DNA from 4 places in the Streptomyces drozdowiczii genome. Region 1 is predicted to be linked to each of the others. Evidence: riboswitches for the same ligand, from Rfam matches in the RefSeq annotation. Region 1 holds a riboswitch; each other region holds the start of a gene.
What was found. Region 1 has a riboswitch for cyclic di-AMP ahead of NEH16_RS19155 (transglycosylase family protein). Riboswitches for the same ligand answer to the same signal wherever they lie in the genome.
Positions count from the first base shown of each region.

Region 2: linked by a shared signal. The riboswitch ahead of NEH16_RS27740 (C40 family peptidase) and the one ahead of NEH16_RS19155 (transglycosylase family protein) in region 1 are both predicted to bind cyclic di-AMP.
Region 3: linked by a shared signal. The riboswitch ahead of NEH16_RS12180 (C40 family peptidase) and the one ahead of NEH16_RS19155 (transglycosylase family protein) in region 1 are both predicted to bind cyclic di-AMP.
Region 4: linked by a shared signal. The riboswitch ahead of NEH16_RS03305 (M23 family metallopeptidase) and the one ahead of NEH16_RS19155 (transglycosylase family protein) in region 1 are both predicted to bind cyclic di-AMP.

Region 1 covers NZ_CP098740.1:4,192,723-4,199,785, reverse strand. Annotated here, with positions in the region: gene NEH16_RS19175 (Ppx/GppA phosphatase family protein) at 185-1,126, opposite strand; gene NEH16_RS19170 (DUF501 domain-containing protein) at 1,140-1,679, opposite strand; gene NEH16_RS19165 (FtsB family cell division protein) at 1,750-2,220, opposite strand; gene eno (phosphopyruvate hydratase) at 2,330-3,610, opposite strand; gene NEH16_RS19155 (transglycosylase family protein) at 3,918-4,634, opposite strand; cyclic di-AMP (ydaO/yuaA leader) riboswitch at 4,639-4,807, opposite strand; gene NEH16_RS19150 (transglycosylase family protein) at 5,093-6,136, opposite strand; gene NEH16_RS19145 (cytochrome P450 family protein) at 6,243-7,063, opposite strand, start outside.
Region 2 covers NZ_CP098740.1:6,080,572-6,087,634, reverse strand. Annotated here, with positions in the region: gene NEH16_RS27750 (ATP-dependent Clp protease proteolytic subunit) at 87-719, shown strand; gene NEH16_RS27745 (hypothetical protein) at 727-1,035, shown strand; cyclic di-AMP (ydaO/yuaA leader) riboswitch at 1,374-1,538, shown strand; partial or broken gene NEH16_RS27740 (C40 family peptidase) at 1,674-2,014, shown strand; gene NEH16_RS27735 (ATP-binding protein) at 2,025-2,456, opposite strand; partial or broken gene NEH16_RS27730 (helix-turn-helix domain-containing protein) at 2,662-3,520, shown strand; gene NEH16_RS27725 (DUF397 domain-containing protein) at 3,546-3,743, shown strand; gene NEH16_RS27720 (8-amino-7-oxononanoate synthase) at 3,758-4,900, opposite strand; gene bioB (biotin synthase BioB) at 5,043-6,245, shown strand; partial or broken gene NEH16_RS27710 (adenosylmethionine--8-amino-7-oxononanoate transaminase) at 6,238-7,063, shown strand, end outside.
Region 3 covers NZ_CP098740.1:2,735,360-2,742,422, forward strand. Annotated here, with positions in the region: gene NEH16_RS12165 (esterase/lipase family protein) at 1-117, shown strand, start outside; gene NEH16_RS12170 (M23 family metallopeptidase) at 317-1,699, shown strand; partial or broken gene pcrA (DNA helicase PcrA) at 1,758-4,195, opposite strand; cyclic di-AMP (ydaO/yuaA leader) riboswitch at 4,357-4,507, shown strand; gene NEH16_RS12180 (C40 family peptidase) at 4,506-5,660, shown strand; gene NEH16_RS12185 (hypothetical protein) at 5,719-6,072, opposite strand; gene NEH16_RS12190 (C40 family peptidase) at 6,382-7,063, shown strand, end outside.
Region 4 covers NZ_CP098740.1:726,032-733,094, reverse strand. Annotated here, with positions in the region: gene dxs (1-deoxy-D-xylulose-5-phosphate synthase) at 1-309, shown strand, start outside; gene NEH16_RS03325 (aspartate aminotransferase family protein) at 306-1,703, shown strand; gene NEH16_RS03320 (helix-turn-helix domain-containing protein) at 1,792-2,400, shown strand; gene NEH16_RS03315 (DUF6126 family protein) at 2,411-2,587, shown strand; gene NEH16_RS03310 (tyrosine-protein phosphatase) at 2,599-3,411, opposite strand; cyclic di-AMP (ydaO/yuaA leader) riboswitch at 3,821-3,980, shown strand; gene NEH16_RS03305 (M23 family metallopeptidase) at 3,984-4,907, shown strand; gene NEH16_RS03300 (SGNH/GDSL hydrolase family protein) at 5,091-5,945, shown strand; gene NEH16_RS03295 (STM4011 family radical SAM protein) at 5,966-6,859, opposite strand; gene NEH16_RS03290 (STM4012 family radical SAM protein) at 6,866-7,063, opposite strand, start outside.

The DNA.
Region 1 (7,063 bases):
TCCGGCCCCCGAGTGACCCCGCTCACCCCTTGCGTGACCCATCCGGAGCAGAAGACGGGCCCGGGGTGGGCAATTCCTTGTGAAGAAGTTCACGAAGTTGGTGGCGAGGCGGCCCCGAAGCCGCCCCACCAGGCACGTCCCGCCCACTCAACGGTGCGGGCGGGACGACGTATGAGCGCCCGGCTCACGCCAGCGAAAAGGCGATTCCGTCCAGAATGTCGTGTTCGCTCACCACGACCTCGCGCGCCCCGGTCCGCTCCATCACGGCCTGGAGGATCAGCGCACCGGCCGGGATCACATCGACCCGGCCCGGGTGCATCGCGCCGATCGCCGCGCGCTCCGCGTGGCTGGAGGCCAGCAGCCGCGCGGTGATCTCCCGGACCTGCTCCAGGGAGACGCGGGAGTGGTGAATCGCCTCGGAGTCGTACTCCTCCAGGCCCAGCGCCATCGCGGCGACCGTGGTGACCGTCCCCGCGAGGCCGACTAGCGTCGCCGCGGAGGCGAGCGGCACGGTCTCCTCCGCCAGGTCCAGCGCGGCGGCCACGTCGGCGCGGATCGCCTCGGCGCCCTCGGCGGAGGGCGGGTCACTGACCACGCCGTCACGCACGAGGTGGCGCTCGGTCAGCCGGACGCAGCCGATGTCCACGGACCGGGCGGCGCTCACCCGGTCGTCGCCCACGACGAACTCCGTGGAGCCGCCGCCGATGTCCACCACCAGGTACGGCTTCGCCAGGTCGTCGCGCCCGGTCAGCTCCTTGGTCGCCCCGGTGAACGAGAACGCGGCCTCCTGGTCCCCGCTGATCACCTCCGGCTCGACGCCCAGGATGTCCCGCACCCCGCGCACGAAGTCGTCCCGGTTCTCCGCGTCCCGGGAGGCGGAGGTGGCGACGAAGCGGATCCTCTCGGCGCCGTGCTCCTTGATCACGTCCGCGTAACTCCGGCAGGCGGCGAACGTGCGCTCCAGCGCCTCGGGGGCGAGCCGGCCGGTCCGGTCGACGCCCTGCCCGAGCCGGACGATCTCCATGCGCCGGGCGTACTCCACGAGCTCCCCGGTGACCGGATCGGCGTCCGCGACCAGCAGGCGGATCGAGTTGGTGCCGCAGTCGATGGCGGCCACGCGCGTCATGTCTGCCGCCCCCTCAGCCCTCGTCCGTACCCTGCTCGCCGCACGGCGACACGCACGGGCCCTTGCGCCACCACTCCGGGAGCATCGCGATCGCCTCGTCGCCCAGCGGGTTGACGCCGGGACCGGCCGCCAGCGAGTGCCCGACGAGGACGTGCAGGCACTTCACCCGGTCCGGCATGCCGCCGGCGCTCGGGAAGCCCTCCAGGACCTCGATGGCGTCGCGCCGCGCGATGTAGTCCTCGTGCGCCGCCCGGTACGCCGCCGCCAGCTCCGGGTCCCTGCCCAGGCGCTCGGTCATCTCCTTCATGACCCCGTTCGCCTCCAGCGTGCCGATCGCGGACGCGGCGCGCGGGCACGTCAGGTAGTACGTCGTCGGGAACGGCGTGCCGTCCTCCAGCCGGGGCTGCGTCTCGACCACGTCCGGGTTGCCGCACGGACAGCGGTGCGCGATGGCGCGCAGCCCGCGCGGCGGGCGGCCCAGCTGCTGCTGGAACGCGGCGATGTCCGCCTCGGTGGGGACGGTGGGCTCGGTCTGGGGAGGGGGCGTTTCCATGCCTGCCTAGGGTGCTGATCGGACTGCTCGAACCGCGGGTTCTGCAGAGGTACGGGGGTGGGGGCGGCCGTCAGCCGCGGTCGGCGCTGTCCACGCCGTCCCACAGGTTGGAGTGCCAGGGCCGGTCCGTCTCGGCCGGCTTCCCGTTGCGCTCCTTGACCGCGTCGGGGTCGACCACGGTGTAGCCGGTCTCCCCGGGAAGAACGTAGTGCAGGTGCTCGCGGGCCAGCCGCTTGATGTACGCGTCGTCCTGGAGCCGGGCCTTCTGGTCCCGCAGCTCCTCGGTGCGCGCCTCGGCCTCGCGGGCCAGCCTGCGCTGGTCGGCGATCTCGTCGCGCTGCGACACGTACTGCCGCATCGGATACGCGAGGGCGACGACCAGGGAGCAGACGACCAGGGCCAGGAAGGCGGCCCGGCCGGTGAGCCGGGAGCGGCGGGCCTGGCGCCGGTTCTGGGACCGGTAGACGCGGGCGGCGGTCTGCTCACCGAGCAGCCGCAGCCGGGTCGCGGTGGAGAACCGGTCCCTGTCCTTCACGGCCATGTTCCCGCCTCCCCATTACGACGTCCGTCCCCGCACACGGTACGTGACCGGGCGCGGGGACGGACGGAGGCGGGGGGTACCCGAGGGGGCGTCAGCCCCCGACGGGCCGTCAGCCCTTGAAGCGCGGGAACGCCGAGCGGCCCGCGTACACCGCCGCGTCGTCGAGGATCTCCTCGATGCGCAGCAGCTGGTTGTACTTGGCGACGCGGTCCGAGCGGGCCGGGGCGCCGGTCTTGATCTGACCGCAGTTCACGGCGACGGCGAGGTCGGCGATGGTGACGTCCTCGGTCTCGCCGGAGCGGTGCGACATCATGCACTTGAAGCCGTTGCGCTGGGCCAGCTCGACGGCGTCCAGGGTCTCGGTCAGCGAACCGATCTGGTTGACCTTGACGAGCAGGGCGTTGGCGGAGCCCTCCTCGATGCCGCGGGCCAGGCGCTCCGGGTTGGTGACGAAGAGGTCGTCGCCGACGATCTGGACCTTGGCGCCCAGCTTGTCGGTGATGACCTTCCAGCCGGCCCAGTCGTCCTCGTACAGCGGGTCCTCGATGGAGACCAGCGGGTACGCGGAGACGAGCTCCTCGTAGTACTCGGTCATCTCGGCGGCCGAGCGGGACTTGCCCTCGAACTCGTACGAGCCGTCCTTGTAGAACTCCGAGGCGGCGACGTCGAGCGCGAGCGCGATGTCCTTGCCCGGGGCGTAACCGGCCTCCTTGATGGCCTCGATGATGAGGTCGAGGGCGGCGCGGTTGGACTCCAGGTTCGGCGCGAAGCCGCCCTCGTCGCCGAGGCCGGTGGAGAGGCCCTTGGTCTTCAGGACCTTCTTCAGCGTGTGGTAGACCTCGGCGCCCCAGCGCAGCGCCTCGGAGAAGGACTCGGCGCCGATGGGCGCGATCATGAACTCCTGGATGTCCACGTTGGAGTCGGCGTGCGAGCCGCCGTTCAGGATGTTCATCATCGGAACGGGCAGCAGGTGCGCGTTCGGGCCGCCGAGGTAGCGGAACAGCGGCAGGTCGCTGGCCTCGGAGGCGGCGTGGGCGACGGCGAGGGAGACGCCGAGGATGGCATTGGCGCCGAGCGAGCCCTTGTTCTCCGTGGCGTCCAGGTCGAACATCGCCTGGTCGATGAGGCGCTGCTCGGTGGCGTCGTAGCCGACGAGCTCCGGGCCGATCTGCTCGATCACGGCCAGGACGGCCTTCTCGACACCCTTGCCCTGGTAGCGGTTGGGGTCGCCGTCGCGAAGCTCAATGGCCTCGAACGCGCCGGTGGAGGCGCCGGACGGAACAGCAGCACGACCGGTGCTGCCGTCGTCGAGGCCGACCTCGACCTCGACCGTGGGGTTGCCCCGGGAGTCGAGGATTTCCCGGGCTACGACGACGTCGATGGACGGCACGAGGCATCTCCTTCTGGGATATGACGCTGGTTGTGCAGGGTCGCTTTGGCCTTGCGACAAGAGCCTAACCGGCCCGGCCGTCTGCGTCGGCCGACCGCCCGTCCCCTGGGACGAAAAAGGACCCGAGGGCGGGCATACCGGGGCGGAACGCCAAATATTTACTGGTCAGTAACTACAACAGTTGAACGGTCCACGAGGTGCGAACGCCCCTGATGCGGCGTGCCCCGGCCCGGCACACACGGGGGGAGAGTGCGTGCCGGGCCGGGGCGGCCTGAGCGATCAGCGAGGAGGGATCGCGGCTGCTTCGTTACTTCGTGAGGTGGAGCTGCTGACCCGGGTAGATCAGGTCGGCGTCCTGGACGATGTCCTTGTTCAGCTTGAACAGCCGCTCCCAGCCGCCCTTGACGTGGTGCGCGGAGGCGATCTTGCTCAGCGTGTCACCGGCGACGACCTTGTACTCGCCGTCACCCTTGGCGACCTTCTTGCCGGTGGGGGTGGTGACCGTCTTCTTCGGGGCGTCCGAGCGGTCGGAGCGGTTGGTGGCCGGGGCCTCGGTGCGCTCGGCCTTCTTCGGGGCGGCCTCCTGCTTGGGGGCGGCCTCCTGCTTCGCGGCACCGGAGCCGGTGTCGACGCCCGGGTCGACACCGTCGTTGGTCAGGTTGCCGGCACCGGCGCAGGACCAGGCGCCCGGGCCCTGCATGTCGAGGAGCTTCTCGGCGGTGGCGATCTGCTGGGCCTTGGTGGCCAGGTCGGCGCGGGGCGCGTACTGCGTACCGCCGGCGGCGGCCCAGCTGGACTGGGAGAACTGCAGGCCGCCGTAGTAGCCATTGCCGGTGTTGATCGACCAGTTGCCGCCGGACTCGCACTGGGCGACGGCGTCCCAGGTGGCGACGGAGGCGGCGGAGGCGTTGGTCGCGCCCATCAGCGGCACGGCGACGGCGGCACCGGCGACACCGGCGAGCGTCGCGACACGGACGGCCTTGGAGGGGCGGCGGTGCTTGTTGCCCTTGCGGTTGAGCAGCATCGAGTCTTCTCCTCACCGACGCCTGCGAGGTGAGCTGTCGGGTTCGGGCCAAGTGAGTTGCCCGGCCGCGCTCCTGGCGCGACTTCACCCCTAGCCGGCCCCGGTTCGTCTCCCGACGACCGGGCCCAGCGCCTACCTGGGTCCCCCGCTCCTGCCTACGGCGCTTTCGCGTCTGTTCCCTTCGACCGACGGCAGGATTCGGCGTGACGGTCGACGGGGCCCGCGGTGCGAGCGGTTCCGACCGTAATCACACCCACCGGCCATATTCAAAGAAGGACATACCGGATAATCATCCCGTAAGAGCATCCGATGAACCCTCATTTGTGCAGGTCGGAACGGATGCGGCGGGACCTCCCGGACAAGCAGCGTGAGTTCACGCAAAGAGACCCATGTCTCACTCGGTCAAAAGTGGGACATGGGCCTCTTAAACCACCCAAAGCACAGAGGGCTCTAACGGCTCATCCGGCGCTCTCGGCGACCTTCTCGGGGGCCGGGCCGGCCAGGCCCAGATCGAGGTTCTGACCGGGCAGGATGAGGTCCGGGTCGGAGCCCACCTCGGCCTTGTTCGCCTCGTACAGCTCGGGCCAGCCGCCGGGCAGCTCCTGCGCGTCGGCGATCGCCCAGAGGTTGTCGCCCGGCCGTACGGTGTACGTGCCGTCAGCCGGCCGCGTGGCGCTGTCGCGTGCGTCACCGTCACCCCGCGAGGCGTGCCGGCCCGCGTCCCGCCCCTCGGCCGTCCCGGCGGCCTCGTCGGCGGCCGGGGCGCCCCGGTGCTTGCCGCCCTTCGCCCGCGCGTCGTCCGCCGCGCTCGCCGAGGGGTCCGCGGAGGGGTCGGCGGACGGCGTCGTGGACGGGTCGGCGGAGGCGGACGGGTCGGCGGACGGGGTGCCCGAGGGGTCGGCGGACGGGGAGGCGTCGGCGCTCTTGCCCGCGTGCTTGCCGGAGCCCTTGCCGGCCTTCTTCTCCGTGGCGGCCGAGCCGGACGCCGCGTCCGACGGGGTGGCCGAGGAGGCCGAGGACGCGTCGTCCACCGGGTCGGTGCCGAGACCGGCGTCGAGGCCCGAGTCGGCGCTCCGGGCGGGCTCGTCCGCGTCCTGGTCGCCCGGGTCCACGTCCGCCTTGCCCGCGGCCTTGGTGAGCCCGGAGATCACCGCACAGCTGGGCCACGCCTTCGGGCCCTTGGCAGCCAGGACCCGTTCGGCCACCGCGATCTGCTGCGAGCGGCTGGCGAGGTCGGCGCGCTCCGCGTAAGCCTCGCCGCCGTACGCCTTCCACAGCTCCGGCGTGAACTGGAGACCGCCGTAGGAGCCGTTGCCGAGGTCGGCGCTCCAGGTCCCGCCGCTCTCGCAGTCGGCCACCCGGTCCCAGGTCGCGGTGTCCGCGGCGTGTGCGCTTGCCGCGCCGAGCAGCGGGATGGCGATGGCCGAGCCGGTGACGCCTGCGGCGACCACGATGGCGGGTGCCTGACGAGGGCGGCGGTGTCTGCCGTTCGCGGAGCCCATGGGAGATGCCTTCCGTGTGACTGACAAGCGACTGGTGAGTCGAACGGTGAACCTAGCGAAACTCGAACGTGAGTCACAAGTCGATGCAGTAGAGATCACGCGAAAGTCACAGAGTTGACAGAGCGTCACTTTCCCGGGTGCGCGCCCCCGGCGTGAATTCCACCGGCAGAGTGCGCAGTCCGCGCATGATGAGCCCGCCGCGCCACCGCAAATCCCCCGATTCTCCCGCAAGTCGCAGGTCCGGAAGGCGCGTCAGCAGAGTGGCGAGCGCGGCCTGTCCCTCCAGCCGCGCGAGCGGCGCTCCCAGACAGTAATGAATGCCGTGGCCGTAGCCGAGGTGCTGATTGTCGCTCCGCGACAGGTCCAGGGTGTCCGGTCCCGCGAACCGCTCGGGGTCCCGGTCGGCCGCCGCGAGCACCACGAGCACCGGATCGCCCTCCGCCACGCGCTGCCCTCCGATGGTCAGCGGCTCGGTGGCGAACCGCCAGGTGGCGAGCTCCACCGGGCCGTCGTAGCGCAGCAGTTCCTCGACCCCGGTGGCCAGCAGTTCGCTGTCGCCGGCCGCCAGCGCGCGTTGCAGCCGCTCGCGCTCGGCGGGGTGGTTCAGCAGGGTGTGGACGCCATTGCCGATCAGGTTCACGGTCGTTTCAAAACCGGCGAAGAGCAAGATGAAGGCCATCGCGGCGGCCTCGTTCTCCGTCAGGTGCTCGCCGTGGTCGCTCGCCCTGATCAGCCCGGAGATCAGGTCGTCGCCCAGGTCCTCGCGCTTGCGGTGGATCAGTTCGAGCAGATAGGCCCGCATCTTCTTCACGGACCGGGCGACCCCGCCGCGCGGCCCGCCGCCGTGCCGGATCATCATGCCCGCCCAGTCCCGGAAGTCGTCCTGGTCCTCGCGGGGCACGCCGAGCAGGTCGCAGATCGCGTAGA
Region 2 (7,063 bases), 1.9 Mb from region 1:
TAACCTTCTGTACGTCCTGTACATTTTTTACGGAAGCGTGCGCGGGCGCCCCGCTGTGCCCGCGCGACCGGAGGAGAGGCACCGCCGTGTACCGTCCCGTCGCCCGTCACGTCCTGCCCGAGTTCACCGAGCGCACCTCCCAGGGGTCCCGGACCCTCGACCCGTACTCCAAGCTGCTCGCCGAGCGCGTCGTCTTCCTCGGCACCGCCCTGGACGAGACGGCCGCCAACGATCTGGTGGCCCAGCTGATGTACCTGGAGCACGACGCGCCGGACCGGCCCGTCTCGCTGTACATCAACTCGCCGGGCGGCTCGTTCGGCGCGATGACGACCCTGTACGACACGATGAACTTCCTCGGCTGCGAGGTGGAGACCTACTGCCTGGGCCGGGCGGGGGCCGGGGCTGCGGTGCTGCTCGCCGCGGGCGCCCCGGGCCGGCGGCACATGCTGCCCGGCGCCAAGGTGGTCGTCAGCCAGCCCGCGCTGGACGAGCCGGTCCAGGGGCAGCCGTCCGACCTGGAGATCGAGGCACGGGAACTGGCCCGGATGCGCGACACGATGACCGCCATGCTGGCCCGGCACACGGGGCGCTCCGCCGAGCAGGTCACCGAGGACACCGAGCGCGATCTCGTCCTCGACGCGGAGGCAGCTCTGGCGTACGGGCTGGTGGACCACATCGTGCGGAACCGGCTCCCGGTGCCGCCGCGCTCCGGGTGGTGAACCGGGGATGCAGCCACCGGAGTTCTCGCCGCTGCCCGCCCTGACCCGGGCCGAGTCCGAGTTCATCGACCGCTATCTGCATGTGGTCGACCAGGTGGGCCGGATCAACCCGGCGCACGGGGACGACACCTACGCGGCCCTGCGCGCCGCCCAGGCGCTCGCCTCGCACGCGGCGGCCTTACGGGACGCGCTCGCGCTGATGCACCGGCGCGGCGAATCACGTATCCACAGCGCCACGTTGACCCGCGCGCTGCGGGCGCTGGACGGCGAGCGGCGGGCGGGCCGGGTCGCCCTGCCGCCCGCCCCGCCGGACTGACACCCCCGCAGGTCACCGACACGCCCGAGGGGTGCGCCGGATTTCCTCGCTCGTTCGGCGTAGGAGTTCCCTCTCACGAGCGACGGGCCGATTTGCCTTTTCCTGATGCGCGGGGGGCGGATTCCTTCGCGACGCCGCTGGTACGGCCGTGGCCGCGGGCGGCCGGCGGACCGCCGTACGGGTTTCCGTCCACCTGAACGGGCCATCCGTGACGGTCTTCACCGATGGCTGTTCCGGCTCGGAAATCCGGCCCGAGGTGAGTCAAGATCCGTGGGACGACAAGCCCCCGCCACCGCGGCGGGGCGGTCCGGGCGGACGCCGAGTCCTGCCGCCGCCCGGATGACTGGTCGACAGGAGTGGATCGGCAGGAGTGGAGGACCCGAGCACTACGGGACCGCCGGATCTCCGGTTGTCCCTCGGGGTGAAGCCGCGTCACGCGGCCGGGCGACTTCGCCAGCCCGAACCCGACAGGTCATCCTTCACAGGCGGCTGACGAAGGGTTGCGCATGAGTGCGCAGGTTCATGTCCCGTCTCTGCTCGCCCGGGCCACCACGGCCTCGGTCATGACTCTCGCCGCCGTCGGCGGCACGCTGTGCGTCCCAGGAGCCGCGCCCGAGGCGCAGGCGGCCGGCCACGCGATGAAGGCCCTGAAGATCGCCGCGTCGAAGAAGGGGGCGCCCTACCGCTGGGGCGCCACCGGGCCCGGCAGCTTCGACTGTTCGGGGCTGACGCTCTATTCGTTCAAGAAGGCCGGCAAGAAACTCCCCGGACGGCCCAGCAGCAGTACAACAGGACCAGGCACATCTCGGCGTCCAAGCGCCAACGAGGTGACCTGGTCTTCTTCCATTCCGGGCGCAGCGTCTACCACGTCGGCATCTACGCCGGCAGCGGGAAGATCTGGCACTCGCCGAAGACGGGCGCCGTGGTCCGCCTGGAGAAGATCTGGACGCGGAGCGTCTACTACGGCCGGGTCGCCTGACCCGGCCGCCTCAGGGCTGGACGGGGACCTGCCACGGGAGCGCCACCCAGACGGTCTTGCCGCCGTCGGCGGTGGGGGTGACGGCCAGCCGGCCGCCGTACTCCTTGGCCAGCGAGCGGATGATGACCATGCCGCGGCCGTTGTCCTGCTGGACGGCGGCGGGCAGCCGCTGCGGCCGGCGGGGGTGGCTGTCCGTCACCCCGAGGCGCAGTTCCTCGTCCCGTTCCAGGCGCAGGTCGACGGTGAAGGTGGGCGACTGCCCGAAGGTGTGCAGGACGGCGTTGGTGGCCAGCTCCGAGAGGATCAGGCGGACGGTGTCGGCCAGCTCCGCGTCCTCGGGCAGGCCCCACTCCGTCAGTACCCGGGCGACGAACCCGCGGGCCGCGGAGACCGAGACCGGCTCGCTCGGCAGGGTGACGCGTGCTTCCTGATGGTCTGCCATGGCGAGCCGTCCCTTTCCCACCCGATACCGGACCGGCGAGCGGTCCGGTTGTGCTTCGCGCCAGATTGCCACCGATGCTCCCCTCCGTGGCGGCGATCCACCAAGATATGCATATATCTGTCCCTCAAACCGGTGAACTCTCCCCACACGGGCCCGCTCGGGCGCCACACTGTCTGCTCGTCGGGCAGCGGGAGGGAGCCATCGGATGCAGCACGGCCCTGCGGTGCGGCGCCGCAAGCTGGGAGAGGAGCTGCGGAGCCTGCGTCACACGTCAGGTCTCACGAGCCGGGAGGCGGCGGCGCTGCTCGGCTGGCACCAGTCGAAGGTGAGCAGGATCGAGACAGGTGTCAGCGGGGTGCGGCCGGATGACGTGAACCGGCTTCTCGACGCGTACGGCATGGACGATCCGAAGCTCCGCGAGGTCCTGGGCGCGCTCGCCGGTTCGGCGGGCGGGGCGGCGCCGGCTGGTGGCACGCCTACCGGGGGCTCATCCCGCCCAGTACCGCGACTTCATCAGCCTGGAGTCGCAGGCGCGCACCGCCCGCACGCTGGAGACCACGGTGGTCCCGGGCCTGTTGCAGACGGCCGACTACGCCCGCGCGGTGACCCGGGCATCGCTGGACGGACTGCCGTCCGGCCAGCTGGACTCGCTGGTGGAGGTGCGGCTGACCCGGCAGGGGGTGCTGCGCAGCGATCCGCCGCTGCGGCTGAGCGCGGTCCTGGACGAGGCGGTGCTGCACCGGGAGGTGGGTGGCCGAAGAGTGATGCGGGAGCAGCTGCGCCATCTCGCCCGGGTGGCACAACTTCCCCATGTGCAACTCCAGTTGCTTCCGTTCTCGGTCGGCGGCTATGTCAGCCTCACCAGCCCTTTCGTTATCTTCTCCTTTCCGACCGCTTCCGACCTTGACGTGGTCGTTCTTGACCACTTGACGAGTAGCCTCTATCTGGAACGGAAAGAAGACCTTGCGGCGTACAGCTCGGCCTTCGAGACCCTTCAGACGCACGCGCTGTCGCCGGAGCACACGCTGGACCGGATCGCCGCGATCGACCGCGGCGACCGGTGACCCCCCACCGCCCGGAGGAAGCGTCATGTCCGAACACCTCGCCCGGCACGCCTCGCGCTGGCGAAGCAGCAGCTACAGCACGGGGATGAACAACTGCGTGGAGACCGCGCCGTCCGGGAGCGGCCGGCTGCTGGCCGTGCGCGACTCGAAGGACGTGGCCCGGACGCCCCTGGAGTTCTCCACGGCGGCCTGGACGTCCTTCGTCTCCGGCTTGAAACGCTGAGCCGGACCACCGCCTCAGCTCTGCGGTGCGGTCCTCCGCACCGTCTCCACCGCCCGCGCGATCTGTTCGTCCGTCAGATCCGCGCGGGCGGTCAGCCGGAGCCGCGAGATGCCGTCGGGCACGGACGGCGGCCGGAAGCAGCCCACCGCCGTCCCGGCCGTCCGGCAGTCGGCGGCCCAGCGCACGGCGGCGTCGGCCGAGGGCGCCCGGACCGAGACGACCGCCGCGTCGGGCCGCACCGCGGTCAGCCCGGCCGCCGTCAGCCCCTCGTACAGCGCGGTGGCGACCGTACGCGCCCTGAGCGCGCGCTCCGGTTCGCGGCGCAGCAGCCGGAGTCCGCCCAGGGCCGCGCCGACGGCGGCCGGGGCGAGCCCGGTGTCGAAGATGAACGTCCGCGCGGTGTTGACCAGGTGGTCGATGACCCGGGCAGGGCCGAGGACCGCGCCGCCCTGGCTGCCCAGGGACTTGGACAGGGTGAGCGTGGCGACGACGTCCGCGTCGCCCGCGAGCCCCGCCGCGTCGAGCGCGCCGCGTCCGCCCTCGCCGAGCACCCCGAGTCCGTGCGCGTCGTCCACCAGGAGCGCGGCGCCCTCCGCCCGGCAGACGGCGGCCAGCGCGGCGAGCGGCGCGGCGTCGCCGTCCACGGAGAACACCGAGTCGGTGACGGCCAGCTTCCGGCCCCCGTGCCCGCGCAGCGTCTTGCGGACGGCCTCCGGGTCGGCGTGCGGGACGACGGCGGTCTCGGCCCGGGAGAGCCGGCAGCCGTCCACGATGGAGGCGTGGTTGCCCGCGTCGGACGCGATGAGGGCGCCGCGTCCGGTGAGCGCGGTGAGGGCCGCGAGGTTGGCGGCGTAACCGGAGGAGAGGACGAGCGCGGCCTCGAAGCCGCAGAACGCGGCGAGTTCGCGTTCCAGCTCGGCGTGGAGCGCGGTCGAGCCGGTGACCAGGCGGGAGCCGGTCGCCCCGCCGCCCCAGCGGCGCGCCGCGTCCGCCGCTGCGGAGGTCACCTCCGGGTGCCGGGTGAGCCCGAGGTAGTCGTTGCTCGCGAGGTCCAGCGGCTCCGCCTCGGCCTCGCGGGGCCGCAGCCTGCGGACCAGGCCCGCGTCCGCGCGCCGGCGCGCCTCGTCGTCGATCCAGTCGAACGGGGTGGCGGGCATGGGCGGTCCCTTTTGTAGGCAGCTCACAGACCCTAACCGGGCTCATGCCGAGACACGGTGTGGCAATGCACACACCCCCTGTCAGCTCTGTTGTCCGGTTCCTCCTTGGCTCGGGGCGGTGCGGTGCGTCAGGATCATCGCCATGGACCTCCTGAACACGCTGGTGGACAAGGGGCTGCGGCGCGAGCTGCCGACCCGTGAAGAAGCGCTCGCCGTGCTGGCGACCCCGGACGACGCACTGCTCGACGTGGTGGCCGCGGCCGGCGAGGTGCGCCGTCAGTGGTTCGGACGGCGGGTGAAACTCAACTATCTGGTCAATCTGAAGTCCGGGCTCTGCCCCGAGGACTGCTCGTACTGTTCGCAGCGGCTCGGCTCCAAGGCCGAGATCCTCAAGTACACCTGGCTGAAGCCGGAGGAGGCGTCGAAGGCGGCGGCGGCCGGGGTGGCCGGCGGCGCCAAGCGCGTCTGCCTGGTGGCCAGCGGCCGGGGTCCGACGGACCGGGACGTCGACCGGGTCTCGCAGACCATCGAGGCCATCAAGGAGCAGAACGAGGGCGTCGAGGTGTGCGCCTGCCTCGGCCTGCTCTCCGAGGGCCAGGCCGACCGGCTGCGTTCGGCGGGCGCCGACGCGTACAACCACAACCTCAACACGTCCGAGGGGACGTACGGGGAGATCACGACCACCCACACCTACGCCGACCGCGTCGACACGGTGCAGCAGGCGCAGGCCGCCGGGCTCTCCGCCTGCTCGGGGCTGATCGCGGGCATGGGCGAGAGCGACGAGGACCTGGTCGACGTGGTCTTCTCGCTGCGCGAGCTGGACCCGGACTCGGTGCCGGTCAACTTCCTGATCCCGTTCGAGGGGACCCCGCTCGCCAAGGAGTGGAACCTGACGCCGCAGCGCTGTCTGCGGATCCTCGCGATGGTGCGGTTCGTCTGCCCCGACGTGGAGGTGCGGCTCGCGGGCGGGCGCGAGGTCCATCTGCGCTCGATGCAGCCGCTCGCCCTGCACCTGGTCAACTCCATCTTCCTGGGCGACTACCTGACCAGTGAGGGCCAGGCCGGGCAGGCGGATCTGGACATGATCGCGGACGCCGGTTTCGAGGTGGAGGGGGCGGGTACGACGACGCTCCCCCGGCACCGCGCGGACGCGGCGGCGGGCTGCGGCTCCCATGCGGCCGAGGGCTGCGGTTCGCACGCGGGCGGCGGTTGCGGGCCGTGCGGGGAGGGCGCGGAGGCGGAGGCCGTTCCCGCCGCCGAGGTGCCGGAGACGCCGGGCGCCCGCACGGACCTGGTGGCGGTCCGCCGCCGCGGCGCCGGTACGGACCTCGCGCCCAATGCCTGAGCCGCTCTCCCCCGCCGTACTCCGGGACCTGGACCGGGCGCACGTCTGGCATCCGTACGGCCCCATGCCGGGCCGGCAGGAACCGCTGGTCGTGGAGTCCGCGTCCGGGGTCCGGCTGCGGCTCGCCGAACCCGCCCACGGACAGCGCGAGTTGGTCGACGGGATGTCCTCCTGGTGGTCGGCCGTGCACGGCTACAACCACCCCGTGCTGAACGAGGCGGCACGCGGCCAGCTGGACCGGATGAGCCATGTGATGTTCGGCGGGCTCACTCACGAGCCCGCCGTCCGGCTGGCGGCCCGGCTGGTGGAGATCACCCCGGAACCGCTGCGCCACGTCTTCCTCGCCGACTCGGGCTCCGTGTCGGTCGAGGTGGCCGTGAAGATGTGCCTCCAGTACTGGCGGTCGGCCGGGCGGCCGGCCAAGAAGCGGCTGCTGACCTGGCGCGGCGGCTACCACGGGGACACCTGGCAGCCGATGTCGGTGTGCGACCCGGAGGGCGGGATGCACGAGCTGTGGTCCGGCGCGCTGCCCCGCCAGGTCTTCGCGGACGAACCGCCCGCCGGTTACGGTTCCGGGCCCGACCCCGCGTACGCGGCGCATCTGCGCGAGCTGATCGCGCTCCACGCCGACGAGCTGGCGGCGGTGATCGTGGAGCCGGTGGTCCAGGGGGCGGGCGGCATGCGCTTCCACTCCCCCGGCTATCTGCGCGTACTGCGCGAGGCGTGCGACGCGTACGGCGTGCTGCTCGTGTTCGACGAGATCGCGACGGGCTTCGGCCGTACGGGACAGCTCTTCGCCGCCGACCACGCGGGGGTCT
Region 3 (7,063 bases), 1.5 Mb from region 1:
CCGGCCGTGGCGGCGGCCGTGCGCCAGGCGCTGGAGGAGGCGGAGCCCGTACAGGAGGCGCCCGGCACCACGCCTCGCACCGCCCCCGGAACCACCCGCCCCACCCCCGCCGCCTAAACCGAACAAACTTCGAACATAGAGCCAAGGCTCTGTGCGGGCGCCGTCGAAAGACGGCCGATTGCCCGTTTTCCCGCGCGCCCCGGCGCCGTCGAAGATTGTCGATGGCGGATACCGCCGGGTACAGTCGCCGCCAGTTCTCCCGGGGTACCCCACGCCCCCGGAACCTGGTCCTGCTGCCGAGGCGAGAGAGAAGTTGGTGAACGACCAGCACCCCCACGCCGGGTATGCCGGATACGACGGCTACACCACGGGCAGCTTCGAGACGGACCCGCTCTTCGGCTCCCTCCCCGGCACCGGCGTCACCTACGACGGCGCCTACGACGCCTCGTACGACACCTCGCAGGGCTACGGCATCCCGTACACCGGCGGTGAGACCGGATACGGCGGCTCGTACGACACCACCCAGTGGGACACCGGCGCGCACCACGGCTATCAGGCCCAGCAGCAGCCGCAGTACGACACCGCCACGACCTGGCTGCCGGCGGAGGGCTACGACTCCGGCCAGTGGGACACCACCACCTGGACCGCCGCGGCGACCGCGTGGCCCTCGGACGACACGGGGACGTACGACACCGGCGTGTACGACGCCACCGCCTGGAACACCGGCGCCACGCCCGGGCACGAAGAGCAAAATGTGCAAAGCCCGGCCGCCTCGAACGAAGCCGAACAGGCCGCCCCCTCGGAGACGTACGAGACCTACGAGTCCTACGACGGGCACGACTCCTACGACTACGACCCCTACGAGGCCCACCGCCGGGCCGACGACGGCGGCGAGCCGGACGAGGCCGCCGAGCCGCACCCCGATCTCGCCCCCACGGAGCCCCGCCGCGGCGGCCGCAGCCGCAGGCGTTCCCCCGCGAAGCGCTCCGCACTCCTCACCGTCGCCGTTCCCTCCGCCTGCGTGATGAGCGTGGCCGGGATCGCCGCCGCCTCCGTGAGCGGCATGGGCGGGGACGAGACGAAGGCGGACGCGACCACCACCATGGCCGCCGCCGACCCCGGCACGGTCAAGCCGGTCGCGGCCAACAACGCGCTGGACACCCAGCTCGCCAACCTCAGCGCCGACGCCGAGAACTTCGCGGACCGCGCCAGCCGCACCCAGGAACGCATCGACCTGAAGCAGCGGCAGGATGCCGAGAAGAAGAAGCGCGCGGCCGAGGCCGCCCGCAAGGAGGCCCTGCGCCCCAAGTTCGTGATGCCGGTCAAGCAGCACGGGCTGAGCGCCTACTTCGGGCAGGCGGGCGTCAACTGGATGTCCGTGCACACGGGCATCGACTTCCCCGTCCAGTACGGCACCCCGGTGATGGCGGCGACCGACGGCACGGTCCGTACGCAGTACAACACCGCCTACGGCAACATGGCCATCGTGACCATGGCCGACGGCACGGAGACCTGGTACTGCCACCTCAGCAGCACCCGTATCCGCTCGGGCCCGGTCAAGGCCGGCGATGTCATCGCGTACTCCGGGAACTCCGGGAACTCGACCGGCCCGCACATGCACTTCGAGGTGCGGCCGGGCGGCGGCGCGGCGATCGACCCGCTGCCGTGGCTGCGCGGCCACGGGATCAACCCGACCTGAGGCAGCGGGAGACGTCGTCACGGCCGGGGCCTCGGGGGCTCCGGCCGTGACGCGTGTCTCAGAGCTTCTGCACCGGCGCGTACCGCAGGAGCAGCTTCTTGGGGCGGTCGTCGCCGAAGTCGACCGTGGCCTTCGCCTGGTCTCCGACGCCCTCGACCGCCGTCACCGTGCCCAGGCCGAACTGGTCGTGCGTGACCCGGTCGCCCGCGACCAGGGTGATCGTCGGCTTGTCCGAGGTCCGCCGGGTCGCGAAGCCGGAGGGGCCGGAGCGGGCCCGGGAGGCGGAGAGCGACGAGGTGATCCCCGAGGTGGGGCCCGCCGGGGCGGCCATCGGGCCCTTGCGCTTCCAGTCCAGGTGCTGGTCCGGGATCTCCTCCAGGAACCGCGACGGCGGGTTGTACGAGGGCTGGCCCCAGGCGCTGCGCATGGCGGCGCGGGTCAGATACAACCGCTCGCGGGCGCGGGTGATGCCGACGTAGGCGAGGCGGCGCTCCTCCTCCAGCTCCTTGACCTGGCCGAGCGCCCGCATGTGCGGGAAGACGCCGTCCTCCATGCCGGTCAGGAAGACGACCGGGAATTCGAGGCCCTTCGCGGTGTGCAGGGTCATCAGCGTGATGACGCCGGAGCCGTCGGTGTCCTCGTCCGGGATCTGGTCGGAGTCGGCGACGAGCGCGACCTGCTCCAGGAACTCCGCGAGCGTGCCCGACCCCTCCTCCTCGCCCCGGTCCTGCTCGAATTCGAGGGCGACGGCGGCGAGCTCCTGGAGGTTCTCGATGCGGGTCTCGTCCTGGGGGTCGGTGGACGCCTGGAGCTCGGCGAGATAGCCCGTACGCTCCAGGACCGCTTCCAGCACCACGGCGGGACCGGCGCCGGACTCCACGACCGTGCGCAGCTCCTCCATCAGCGTGTTGAACCGCTTCACGGCGTTGGCCGAGCGGGCGGCCATGCCGTACGCCTCGTCCACCCGGCGCAGCGCCTGCGGGAAGGTGATCTTCTCGCGCAGCGAGAGCGCGTCGATCATGGCCTCGGCGCGCTCTCCGATGCCGCGCTTGGGCACGTTGAGGATGCGGCGGAGCGGGACGTTGTCCTCGGGGTTGGCGAGGACCCGCAGGTAGGCCAGGACGTCCCGGACCTCCTTGCGCTCGTAGAAGCGGACGCCGCCGACGACCTTGTAGGGCAGGCCGACGCGGATGAAGATCTCCTCGAAGACACGGGACTGCGCGTTCGTCCGGTAGAAGACGGCGACGTCGCCGGCCTTCGCGTCGCCCGCGTCGGTGAGGCGGTCGATCTCCTCGGCGACGAACTGCGCCTCGTCGTGCTCGGTGTCCGCGACGTAGCCCGTGATGCGGGCGCCGGTACCGGCGTTGGTCCAGAGGTTCTTGGGGCGGCGGCTCTCGTTGCGCTCGATGACCGCGTTGGCGGCGGACAGGATCGTCTGCGTGGAGCGGTAGTTCTGCTCCAGGAGGATCGTCGTCGCGTCCGGGTAGTCCTCCTCGAACTGGAGGATGTTGCGGATGGTCGCGCCCCGGAAGGCGTAGATCGACTGGTCCGCGTCACCCACGACGCACAGCTCGGCGGGGGCGTTCTCCGGGCCGGCCGGGCCGACCAGCTCGCGTACCAGCGTGTACTGGGCGTGGTTGGTGTCCTGGTACTCGTCGACGAGGACGTGCCGGAAGCGGCGGCGGTAGTGCTCGGCGACGTCCGGGAACGCCTGGAGCAGGTGGACCGTCGTCATGATGATGTCGTCGAAGTCCAGCGCGTTGGCCTCGCGCAGCCGGGCCTGGTACATCGCGTACGCCTGGGCGAGCGTCTTCTCGAAGCCGTCGGCCGCCTGGCCCGCGAAGGTCTCCTCGTCGATCAGCTCGTTCTTGAGGTTGGAGACCTTGGCGGTGAAGGACTTCGGCGGGTACCGCTTCGGGTCCAGCTCCAGATCGCGGCAGACCAGGGCCATGAGCCGCTTGGAGTCGGCGGCGTCGTAGATCGAGAACGAGGACGTGAAGCCGAGCCGCTTGGACTCGCGGCGCAGGATGCGGACGCAGGCGCTGTGGAAGGTCATCACCCACATCGCGTTGGCCCGGGGCCCGACCAGCTGCTCGACGCGCTCCTTCATCTCGCCGGCGGCCTTGTTGGTGAAGGTGATCGCCAGGATCTGGCCGGGGTGGACGCCCCGCTCGGCCAGCAGGTGGGCGATGCGGTGGGTGAGCACCCTGGTCTTGCCGGAGCCCGCGCCGGCCACGATGAGCAGGGGCGACCCGGCGTGCACGACGGCGGCGCGCTGCTCGGTGTTCAGCCCGTCGAGCAGCGCCTCGGGGTCGATGACGGGGCGGTGCGCGCCGTCGCGGTAGTACGCGTCACGGGGCGGCGGGGGCCTTCGAACACGCCCGCGAACAGGTCCTCCGGCACCGCTTCGGGTGCGGGGTCCTCGGGGGGCGGCGGGGGCGCGTCCTCCTCCTGCTGGAGGCCGGCCAGGAAACTGTCGTCAAAGAGGCTGCTCATCGCTGTCCGAGTCTAAGGCGCCCGACTGACACCCGGCCCCGGTCCGAAAAGGTCACGGAAATGTATCGGGCATATCGCACACCAACCTTCACAGCGGCCCCATCAGTTGGCTAGCGTGCACGTTCGGACGGCCCGTACCCCCAGAGGCGACCTACGCCGAGCGTGCCGCCACGCCGAATCCGGGCCCGCCCGGAACCGGGGACCCACACGTAGTACCGGGGTGAATCGGTCCTTCCCCACCGGACCGTAGGGCAGCCTTCCGTTCCGCCCGAACCCGACAGCTAACCCGGTAGGCGGTCCACGGAAGGAGATGCCGGCCTTGGCGTCGCATCGCAAACCGCGCACCCGGATGCGCTCCACCGTCCCCGCCGTCGGGCTGACCTCGGCCGCGCTGGCCTCGGTGACGCTGCTGTCCTCCCAGAGCGCGATGGCCGCGCCCGCGCCGAAGCCGAGCATCGAGGAAGTCCAGAAGAGGGTCGACGACCTGTACCGGCAGGCCGGGACCGCCACCCAGAAGTACAACCAGGCCAAGGAGGCCACGGACCGGCAGAAGTCCAAGGTCGACACGCTCCTGGACAGCGTGGCCGAGCGCACCGAGAAGCTGAACGACGCCCGCAGGACGCTGGGCAACTACGCCGCCGCCCAGTACCGCAACGGCGGCCTCGCGCCGACCGCGACCTTCTTCCTGGCCGACGACCCGCAGTCGTTCTTCGACCAGACGCACCTCATGGACCGGATGGCCGAGCGCCAGCAGCAGGCGGTCACGGAGTTCCGTACGCAGCAGGCGAAGGTGTCCAAGCAGCGGGCCGAGGCCGTGGAGAGCCTGGAGACGCTGACCGAGTCGCAGGCCGATCTGCGCACCAGCAAGCAGAACGTCCAGACGAAGCTGACCGAGGCCCGGACACTGCTGTCGAAGCTGACCGCCGAGGAGAAGGCGCGCCTGGCGGAGCTGGAGCGCAAGAAGGAGGCGGAGGCGAAGCGGAAGGCGGCGGAGCTGGCGAAGAAGCAGGCCGCCGCCCGTAAGGAGGCCGAGCAGAAGGCCAAGGAGTCGGGGAGCGGCGGTACGGAGACGGGCTCGGGCTCCGGCTCGGACACCGGCTCCGGGAGCAGCGCCTCCACGAAGGCGGAGAAGGTCCTCGCGTTCGCCCGCGCCCAGATCGGCAAGCCGTACGTCTGGGGGGCGACCGGCCCCGCCTCGTACGACTGCTCGGGACTGACGCAGGCGGCCTGGAAGGCGGCGGGCGTCGACCTCCCGCGGACCACCTGGGACCAGGTGAACGTCGGGACCCGGGTCGCGACGGCCGATCTGCAACCCGGTGACCTGGTCTTCTTCTACGACGACATCAGCCACGTCGGGATCTACAAGGGCGACGGGATGATGATCCACGCGCCGAAGCCCGGGGCGAACGTGCGCGAGGAGTCGATCTACTACATGCCGATCTACGGGAGTGTGCGCCCGGCCTGACCGGGGAAGAGGGCCGGTCCGCGCGGACCGGCCCGCTCTTCCGGGGCGCGTCCGCCGCTCAGGTCCAGAGCGTGGCGATGAAGATGTTCGCCAGGGTCAGCGCGCCGACCGCCGCGAAGGCGCCCTTCTCCACCTTCTCCTCGTCCCGCTTGATGTAGACGAGCCCCAGGATCACGACCAGGAACAGCAGCTTGATGCCGATCTTGACGTTGTTCACGGGGTGGTCGTCGGCCTGGTCCAGGCCGACGAGGGCGACGCCGGTGACGAGCATGGTCAGCGCACCGTGCAGCATGCCGGGGACGAACCGGGCGGTGCCGGCCTTCATCGCCTTCATCTGGCCGAGGAAGCCGCCGAGCAGGGCGGCGATGCCGATGATGTGCAGGGCGACGACGAAATCGATGAGTACACGCATGGTTCCGCACCCTAGAACCCTCTTCCCGTACCGCTCCGGGCAGGGTGGGGCCTACGGGCCGCTTGAATGATGAATGCACTTTTTGCCTGATTCTGCGACCCTTTTCCCGGTCAGCAGGGCTGCAAGAGCGATCACGCAGTGACAATGCCACGCCAAGAGCGGGCAATAACCGTCATAACGACACCTTCCCGTGACCTGGGATTAGCGTCCCTTCCCGGTGGCCGTGGACCAGGAACCGTCCTCCCCGGCCACCGGAGAAGCCCGCCGGTATACCCCGCCGGGCCGTCGCACGGAAGGACGCCCGCCCCCGTGGCAGCGCATCGCAAACCCAGGCAGCGCCTCACCACCGCCTCCGCGGCCCGCGCCGCGGCGACCCTCGCCGTCGCCGGAGCCGCGACGGCCGCCGTGCTGCCGGGAGCCGCGCACGCGGACCCCGCGCCCACCGCGAAGCAGGTCAAGGCCCAGGTGGACCGGCTGTACCGGGAGGCGGAGGTCGCCACCGAGAAGTACAACGGCGCGAAGTCCGAGGCGACCGCCGCCGCCAAGTCGGTCGACGCCCTGCGCGACGAGGCCGCCCGCAGGACCGCCCGCCTCAACACCGCCCGCGACGTGCTCGGCGCGTACGCCGCCGCGCAGTACCGGTCCGGCGGCATCGACCCCTCCGTGCAGCTGGCGCTCTCCTCCGACCCCGACCAGTACCTGCGCCGCGCCACCTACGCGGAGCGGGCCGGAGAGCGCCGGGCCGCCGAGGTGCGCTCGGTGCGCCGCCAGGTCGCGGAGATCGCCCAGGTACGCGCCGAGGCGGCCGGGAAGCTCACCGAGCTGGCCTCCCGGCAGGCCGCCCTGAAGGAGCACCGGGCGACCGTCCGCGCCAAGCTGGCCGAGGCCCGCCGCCTGCTCGCCCGCCTCACCCCGGCCGAGCGCGCCTCCTACGACGCCTCCGAGGAGGGCCGCGGGGCCGGCCACGCCGACCGCAGCGCCCCGCGCTCCC
Region 4 (7,063 bases), 3.5 Mb from region 1:
CGCTGGGTCAAGCCCGTCGACGCGCAGCTTCCGGCGCTCGCCGCCGCGCACGGGCTCGTCGCGGTGGTGGAGGACAACAGCCGGGCCGGAGGCGTCGGTTCGGCGGTCGGGCAGGCGCTCCGGGACGCGGGTGTCGACGTACCGCTGCGCACCTTCGGCATCCCCGAACAGTTCCTCCCGCACGGCAAGCGGTCCGAGGTGCTGGCCGACATCGGACTCACACCGGTCGAGATCGCCGGCCGGATCAGCGCCGTCACGGCCGCCCGGAAGGCGGCCGGCGGCAACGGGCACAAGGAGAGCGGGGCATGAAGGACGACGAGCCCAAGGGCTTCGATCTGGCGCGGCTCCTCGCCGAGCGCGGCGCCGAACGCTACGAGCTGCACTCCAGGCACCTCAACCACCAGCTCCCGCGCATGCTGCACACCATCGGCTTCGACAAGGTCTACGAACGGGCCGAGGGCGCGCACTTCTGGGACGCGGACGGCAACGACTACCTCGACATGCTCGCCGGATTCGGCGTCATGGGGCTCGGCCGGCACCACCCCGTCGTACGCAAGGCGCTGCACGACGTCCTCGACGCCTCGCTCGCCGACCTGACCCGGTTCGACTGCCAGCCGCTGCCCGGACTGCTCGCCGAGAAGCTGCTGAGCCACAGCCCGCACCTGGACCGGGTGTTCTTCGGCAACAGCGGCACCGAGGCCGTCGAGACGGCCCTCAAGTTCGCCCGGTACGCCACCGGCCGGCCGCGCGTCCTGTACTGCGACCACGCCTTCCACGGGCTCACCACCGGCTCGCTCTCGGTGAACGGCGAGGGCGGCTTCCGGGACGGCTTCGCCCCGCTGCTGCCCGACACCGCGATCCCGCTCGGCGACCTCGCCGCGCTGAGCAGGGAGCTGAAGCGGGGCGATGTCGCCGCCCTGGTGGTCGAGCCGATCCAGGGCAAGGGGGTGCTCGCCGCTCCGCCCGGCTATCTGCGCGAGGCCCAGGAGCTGCTGCGCAAGCACAAGGCCCTCCTCATCGCCGACGAGGTGCAGACCGGCCTCGGCAGGACCGGCGACTTCTACGCGTACCAGCACGAGGCAGGGGTGGAACCGGACCTCGTCTGCGTCGCCAAGGCGCTCTCCGGCGGCTATGTCCCGGTCGGGGCGACGCTCGGCAAGGACTGGATCTTCAAGCGGGTCTACTCCTCGATGGACCGGGTCCTCGTCCACTCCGCGAGCTTCGGCTCCAACGCCCAGGCCATGGCGGCGGGGCTGGCGGTGCTCTCGGTGATGGAGGACGAGGAGACCGTCGCGCACGCGCGGCGCACCGGCGACCTGCTCCGCGAGCGGCTGTCCGCGCTCGTCGGGCGCTACGAGCTGCTGCACGAGGTACGGGGGCGCGGGCTGATGATCGGCATCGAGTTCGGCCGCCCCACCTCGCTGAAGCTGCGCAGCCGCTGGACCATGCTCCAGGCGGCCCGCAAGGGGCTCTTCGCGCAGATGGTCGTCGTGCCGCTGCTCCAGAAGCACCGCATCCTCACGCAGGTCTCCGGCGACCACCTCGAAGTGATCAAGCTGATCCCGCCGCTGGTCATCGACGACGCGGACGTCGACCGCTTCGTGGAGGCGTTCACCGCCGTCATGGACGACGCGCACAGCGGCGGGGGACTGATGTGGGACTTCGGACGGACCCTGGTGAAGCAGGCCGTCGCCAACCGCTGAGACGCTGTTGCCCGACGCTTTTGGCCCACGCTTTTGCCCCTGAGGCAAGAAATTTGCCTCAGGGGAAATTCTTGGGCCCAATGGAGGCATGAACCCTCCGGACGACCTGGCGGCCGGTGAGCTGCCCGGTGTCGCGCCACGCCTGCGCGATCTGCGCCGCGGCCGTGGTCTCACCCTGGAGACCGCGGCCCAGCGGGCCGGGCTCTCGCCCGCCCACCTCTCCCGGCTCGAAACGGGCCGACGCCAGCCCTCGCTGCCGATGCTGCTCCAGCTGGCCAGGATCTACGGTACGACGGTCTCCGAACTCCTCGGTGAGATCCCCCCGGAACGTGACGCGATCGTCCGCGGCCGCCCGTTCGAGGGCCCGGCCGCCGACGGCTGGCTGTACCAGCAGGCCGGCGGCTCCGGCCGGGCGATGCAGGCGCTGCGCGTCCGCGTCCCGTACGGCGCCCAGGGCGACCTGGTCCGCGTCCACCCCGGCGAGGAGTGGCTGTACGTCCTGACCGGCCGCCTCCGGGTGACGCTCGGCGAGACGGTCCACGACCTCGCGCCCGGGGACGGCGCGCACTTCGACTCGCTCACCCCGCACCGGATCGCCGCCCCCGAACCCGAGGGCGCCGAGCTGCTCTTCGTCCACACCCTGCTGCAGAGCCCCGCCGCCGACCTGTGCCTCGGTGGCCAGGTCCACCGTCGCTGAGAGGCCCGTCATGTCCGATTCAGAGCACTACGACCCGCTCACCCCGGCTCCGCGTCCCGGTGCCGACACCCAGGAGAGGAAGATGCCGCGCGGACTCGTCATCCGGCTCTTCGCCTATCTCGTGGCCGGGCACGTCATCGCGGCGTTCCTCTACCTGCTCTTCGCGGTCGGCATGCACAACCAGTAGGGGAGGCCGGCTCAGCTCTCGTCGAGGAGCCTTTCGCGCAGCTCCTCACGGGTGGCGGGCGTGAGCTTCAGCCCGTCGGTGAGGTAGCGGTCGGTGCCGCCCCAGGTCTCGTCGATGGCGGCGAAGGCCGCGGCGAGGTAGTCGGGCTGGGCGCCGAAGAGCGGGTTGAGCAGCTCCAGCACCTCCGGCGACATCCCGGCGGCCGAGGTGTCGCTGCGCCGGATGCGGTAGCGGCGGTGCGCGTCGTTCGACTTGAGGTAGTCGGCCTCGATGGTCTCCCGCCCGACGCCCACCGCCAGCAGCGTCACCGCGATGGAGAGCCCGGCCCGGTCCTTGCCGGCCGCGCAGTGCATCAGGGCGGGGACGCTGTCCTCGGCCAGGGCGTGCAGCACCCGGCTGTGCTCGGCGGTGCGCTCCAGGATGATCGAGCGGTACGAGGCGACCATGCGGCTGGTGCCCTTGCCGTCGGCCAGGATCGAGCGCAGCTCCGCCAGATTGCCGTCGCGCACCATCCGCCAGAACTCCGCGCCGTCCGCCGGGTCGCTGAGCGGGATGCTCACGTTCCGTACGCCGGGCAGCTCGATGTCCAGGCCGTCCAGCTTGTGGTCCGCCGCATTGCGGAAGTCGAAGACCGTGTGCAGGCCGAGCCCGCCGAGGAAGGCCGCGTCCTCCGCCGTGGCGTGCGCCAGGTGACCGCTGCGGTAGAGCCGGCCGTGCCGGACCCGACGGCCGTCGGTGGTGGGCAGGCCGCCCACGTCGCGGAAGTTGCGGACGCCGGTGAGGACGGGCTCCGTCGGCGGGGTCTGCGGCAGCTGCTGCGTCACGGTCACTCCTGGAGGCTCTGCCCCGGCGCGTATCGCCGACGGGCCCACGACCGCGACGATACGACATCGGTTCCTGGGGCAATCATCTCGGCCGCCCGCTCGGTGCCGACCCGGGCGAGGGATATGGCATGTCCGTATTGATGGGATATTGCCAACTTGCCCCGATTGTGCGGGAGATGATCACCCGCTCGTGAGCGGGATCATATCCGTGACGGTGTGTGCTGACGGCCCGGCTGGGTAGTCCCCGCGCCGCGCGGAAAGCCAAGATCCGTAATCCACGGAGTGTGACCGGAATTCCGCACCGCAATTCCGGTGCGGAATGCGGTGCCGAACGTGTGGCTTGTTTCCGTCGCCCCGGCTCGCTTACGTTCCATGTCCATCCGGATGGAACGCCCAATCCTGCCGCCGTCCGGAATTCGCACCCACTCACCGTGTGGCAGGAGCGGGGGAACCAGGTAAGCCGCCGACCGGGACGACCGGACGGCTAGGGGTGAAGTCGCGCCAGGCGCGGCCGGGCATCTCCAGCCCGAACCCGACAGCTCACCTCGCAGGCGCCGGAGAGGAAATTCTTCATGCCCATTTCGGGTAAGCACCGCCGTCCCAAGTCCAGCACCATCGCCCGCGGCGTCGTCGCCGCGAGCGCCGGCGGAGCCGTCATCGCGCTTCCGCTGCTCGGCGCCACCGGTGCCCACGCCGCGGAGCAGTCCGCCCCGGCCACGTCGCAGTCGGCCGCCGCGCACACCGCCCCGGCCAAGCCCGCGAAGAGCACCGGCACCACCACATACTCCGTCGTCTCCGGCGACTACCTGTCGAAGATCGCGGCCCAGCACCACCTCAAGGGCGGCTGGCACAAGCTGTACCAGGACAACCGCGAGGTCGTCGGCGAGAACCCGAGCCTGATCTTCCCGGGCATGAAGCTGACCCTCGGCGCCAAGGCGGCCCCCGCCGCCACCACCCCGTCCAAGGCCCCCGCCAAGACGGCCGAGAAGACCGAGGCGAAGGCCGCGCCCAAGGCCGAGACGAAGGTCGAGACCAAGACCGAGGCGCAGACCGAGGCGAAGACCGAGGCCCCGGCCTCCCAGGACAACGCCTCCGGCTACGTCCACCCGGTCCCCGGCAACCACACCACCGCCTACCGCGCCTCCGGCGCCAGCTGGTCCAGCGGCAGCCACACCGGCATCGACTTCCCCGTCTCCACCGGCACCAGCGTGAAGGCCATCACCTCCGGCACCGTCGTCACCGCCGGCTGGGGCGGCGCCTACGGCAACCAGGTCGTCATCAAGCACGCCGACGGCCACTACTCCCAGTACGGCCACATGTCCTCGCTCTCCGTCTCGGCGGGCCAGACCGTGACCGCGGGCCAGCAGGTCGGCCTCTCCGGCTCCACCGGCAACGCCACCGGCCCGCACCTCCACTTCGAGGTCCGCACCGGCCCGGAGTACGGCTCGGACATCGACCCGATCGCCTACCTGGCGTCGCACGGGATCTACGTCTGATCCGAGCGGTACCGGCCCGGTGATCCGGGTCACCGAACGACACAGAGGGACGGCGCACGGCGGTGCGTCGTCCCTCTGCTTATTCCCCCTTTACCGAAAACTGACCGGGTGGTTTATCTCACCACCCGTCAACCCCTTATTACGGTCGCGTAGGTCACATTCCGGGGTGCAGGATATGCGGTTGTGGCAGACGATTCGAACAACCTCCAGCAGGGCGCCGTCGACCGACAGGGCGCCATCGGGTCGTACGCGGCGATTGGCGACAGCTTCACCGAGGGAGTCGGCGACCCCGGCCCGGACGGAACGTTCGTCGGCTGGGCCGACCGGCTCGCGGTACTTCTCGCGGACCGGCTCCCGGAGCCCGGCATTCGGACGGATGCCGAGGGCTCACCCCTCTCCGTGCACGGGCACTTCCGGTACGCCAATCTCGCCGTACGAGGACGCCTCCTCGACCAGATAGTCGAGGAGCAGGTGCCCCGCGCCAAGGAACTCGCCCCCGATCTGGTGAGCTTCTGCGCCGGCGGCAACGACATCATCCGGCCGGGCACCGACCCGGACGACGTGGCTGAACGCTTCGAGCGGGCGGTCGCCGACCTCACGCGGTCGGTCGGCACCGTCATGGTCACCACCGGCTTCGACACCCGAGGCGTCCCCGTGCTGCGCCATCTGCGCGGCAAGATCGCCACCTACACCGCCCACGTCCGGGCCATCGCCGACCGCTACGGCTGCCCGGTCCTCGACCTGTGGTCGCTGCGCTCCGTGCAGGACCGGCGCGCCTGGGACGGCGACCGGCTGCACCTGTCGCCCGAGGGACACACCCGGGTCGCGCTGCGCGCCGCCCAGGTCCTCGGCCTGGACGTGCCGGCCGACCCGGACCAGGCGTGGCCGCCGCAGCCGCCGCGCGGCACGCTGGAGATCCGCCGCGACGACATCCACTGGGCGCGCGAATACCTCGTCCCGTGGATCGGACGACGCCTGCGCGGCGAGTCCTCCGGCGACCACGTCGAGCCGAAGCGGCCGGACCTGCTGCCGCTCTGACGGACCCGCTGCCGCTGTCCTCAGTCGCCCCGAGACCGCGTCGGGGCGACCGTGGACAGCGGCAGCGCCGCCGGAACGCGCTCCAGCACCCCGCCCGCGAACACGTCGTACAGCGGCAGCGTCTCCAGGTGCACATAGCCGATGTGGCAGTCGCAGACGGCGAGCGGGCAGGCCCTCGGGCCCAGCGCACGCCGGTAGCTCCCGTCGTACAGATTGCCCAGCTCCGCCCGGACGAAGTGGCAGCGGCGCACCGTGCCCTCCCCGTCCACCGAGATCACCGACTCACCGGTCCGGCAGGGCAGCCCCGCCGAGCGGTGCGGATGGCGGCTGTACGGGAACAGCGGATCGATCTCCGTCCACCGCTCCGCCTCCTCGTCCGTGTAGGTGTGCCCCTCGGCGGCGTTGACCCAGAGGTAGACCTCCTCCGGGAGCGCCGCCCGCAGCCGCCGCGCCTCGCCGAGATGGGCGTCGAACCCCACCACGCCCACGCTGTGCCGTACCCCGAGGTCCCTCAGCTCCGCGCACCGGCCGAGGAAACGCTCGTACGGCGTCTGCCCCGGGTGGTACGTGCACCAGAGCGCGATCCGCTCGCGGGCCGCCTCCGGCGCCTCGGCCAGCCACCGCGTACGCCCGCTCAGGTTCGTCTGGATCGCCACCCGGCGTACGTGCGGGAGGCCCGCCAGCTCCACGATCGACCTGCGGTACCAGGAGCGCACCAGGCCCTCGCCCCACGGCGTGAACAGCACCGAGATCCGGTCACCGCTCTGCGCCGCCACCCACGCCGTGAACCGTTCGAGCGCCGCCCGGTCCGCCAGCAGCTGCTCCCGGCTGTCGCGCCGCTTCGCGAACGGGCAGTACGGGCAGTCGTAGTCGCAGGAGGCGAGCGGGCCCCGGTAGAGAATCGTCAGGTCCACGGTCCCTCACTTCAGCTCGTACGCGGCCATCGCGGCCCGGACGGCGGGGGAGAAGAGTTCCGGGCCCAGCGCGTCCGAGTACGCCAGCCCCTCGGGCGACAGCCGCAGCAGACCCGGCGTCCCGGCGTCGAGCCAGCCCCGGGCCTCGAACCGGGCCAGCTCCTCGGGGAAGTCCTCGTAGGGCGAGGTGCCGAACCGTTCGCG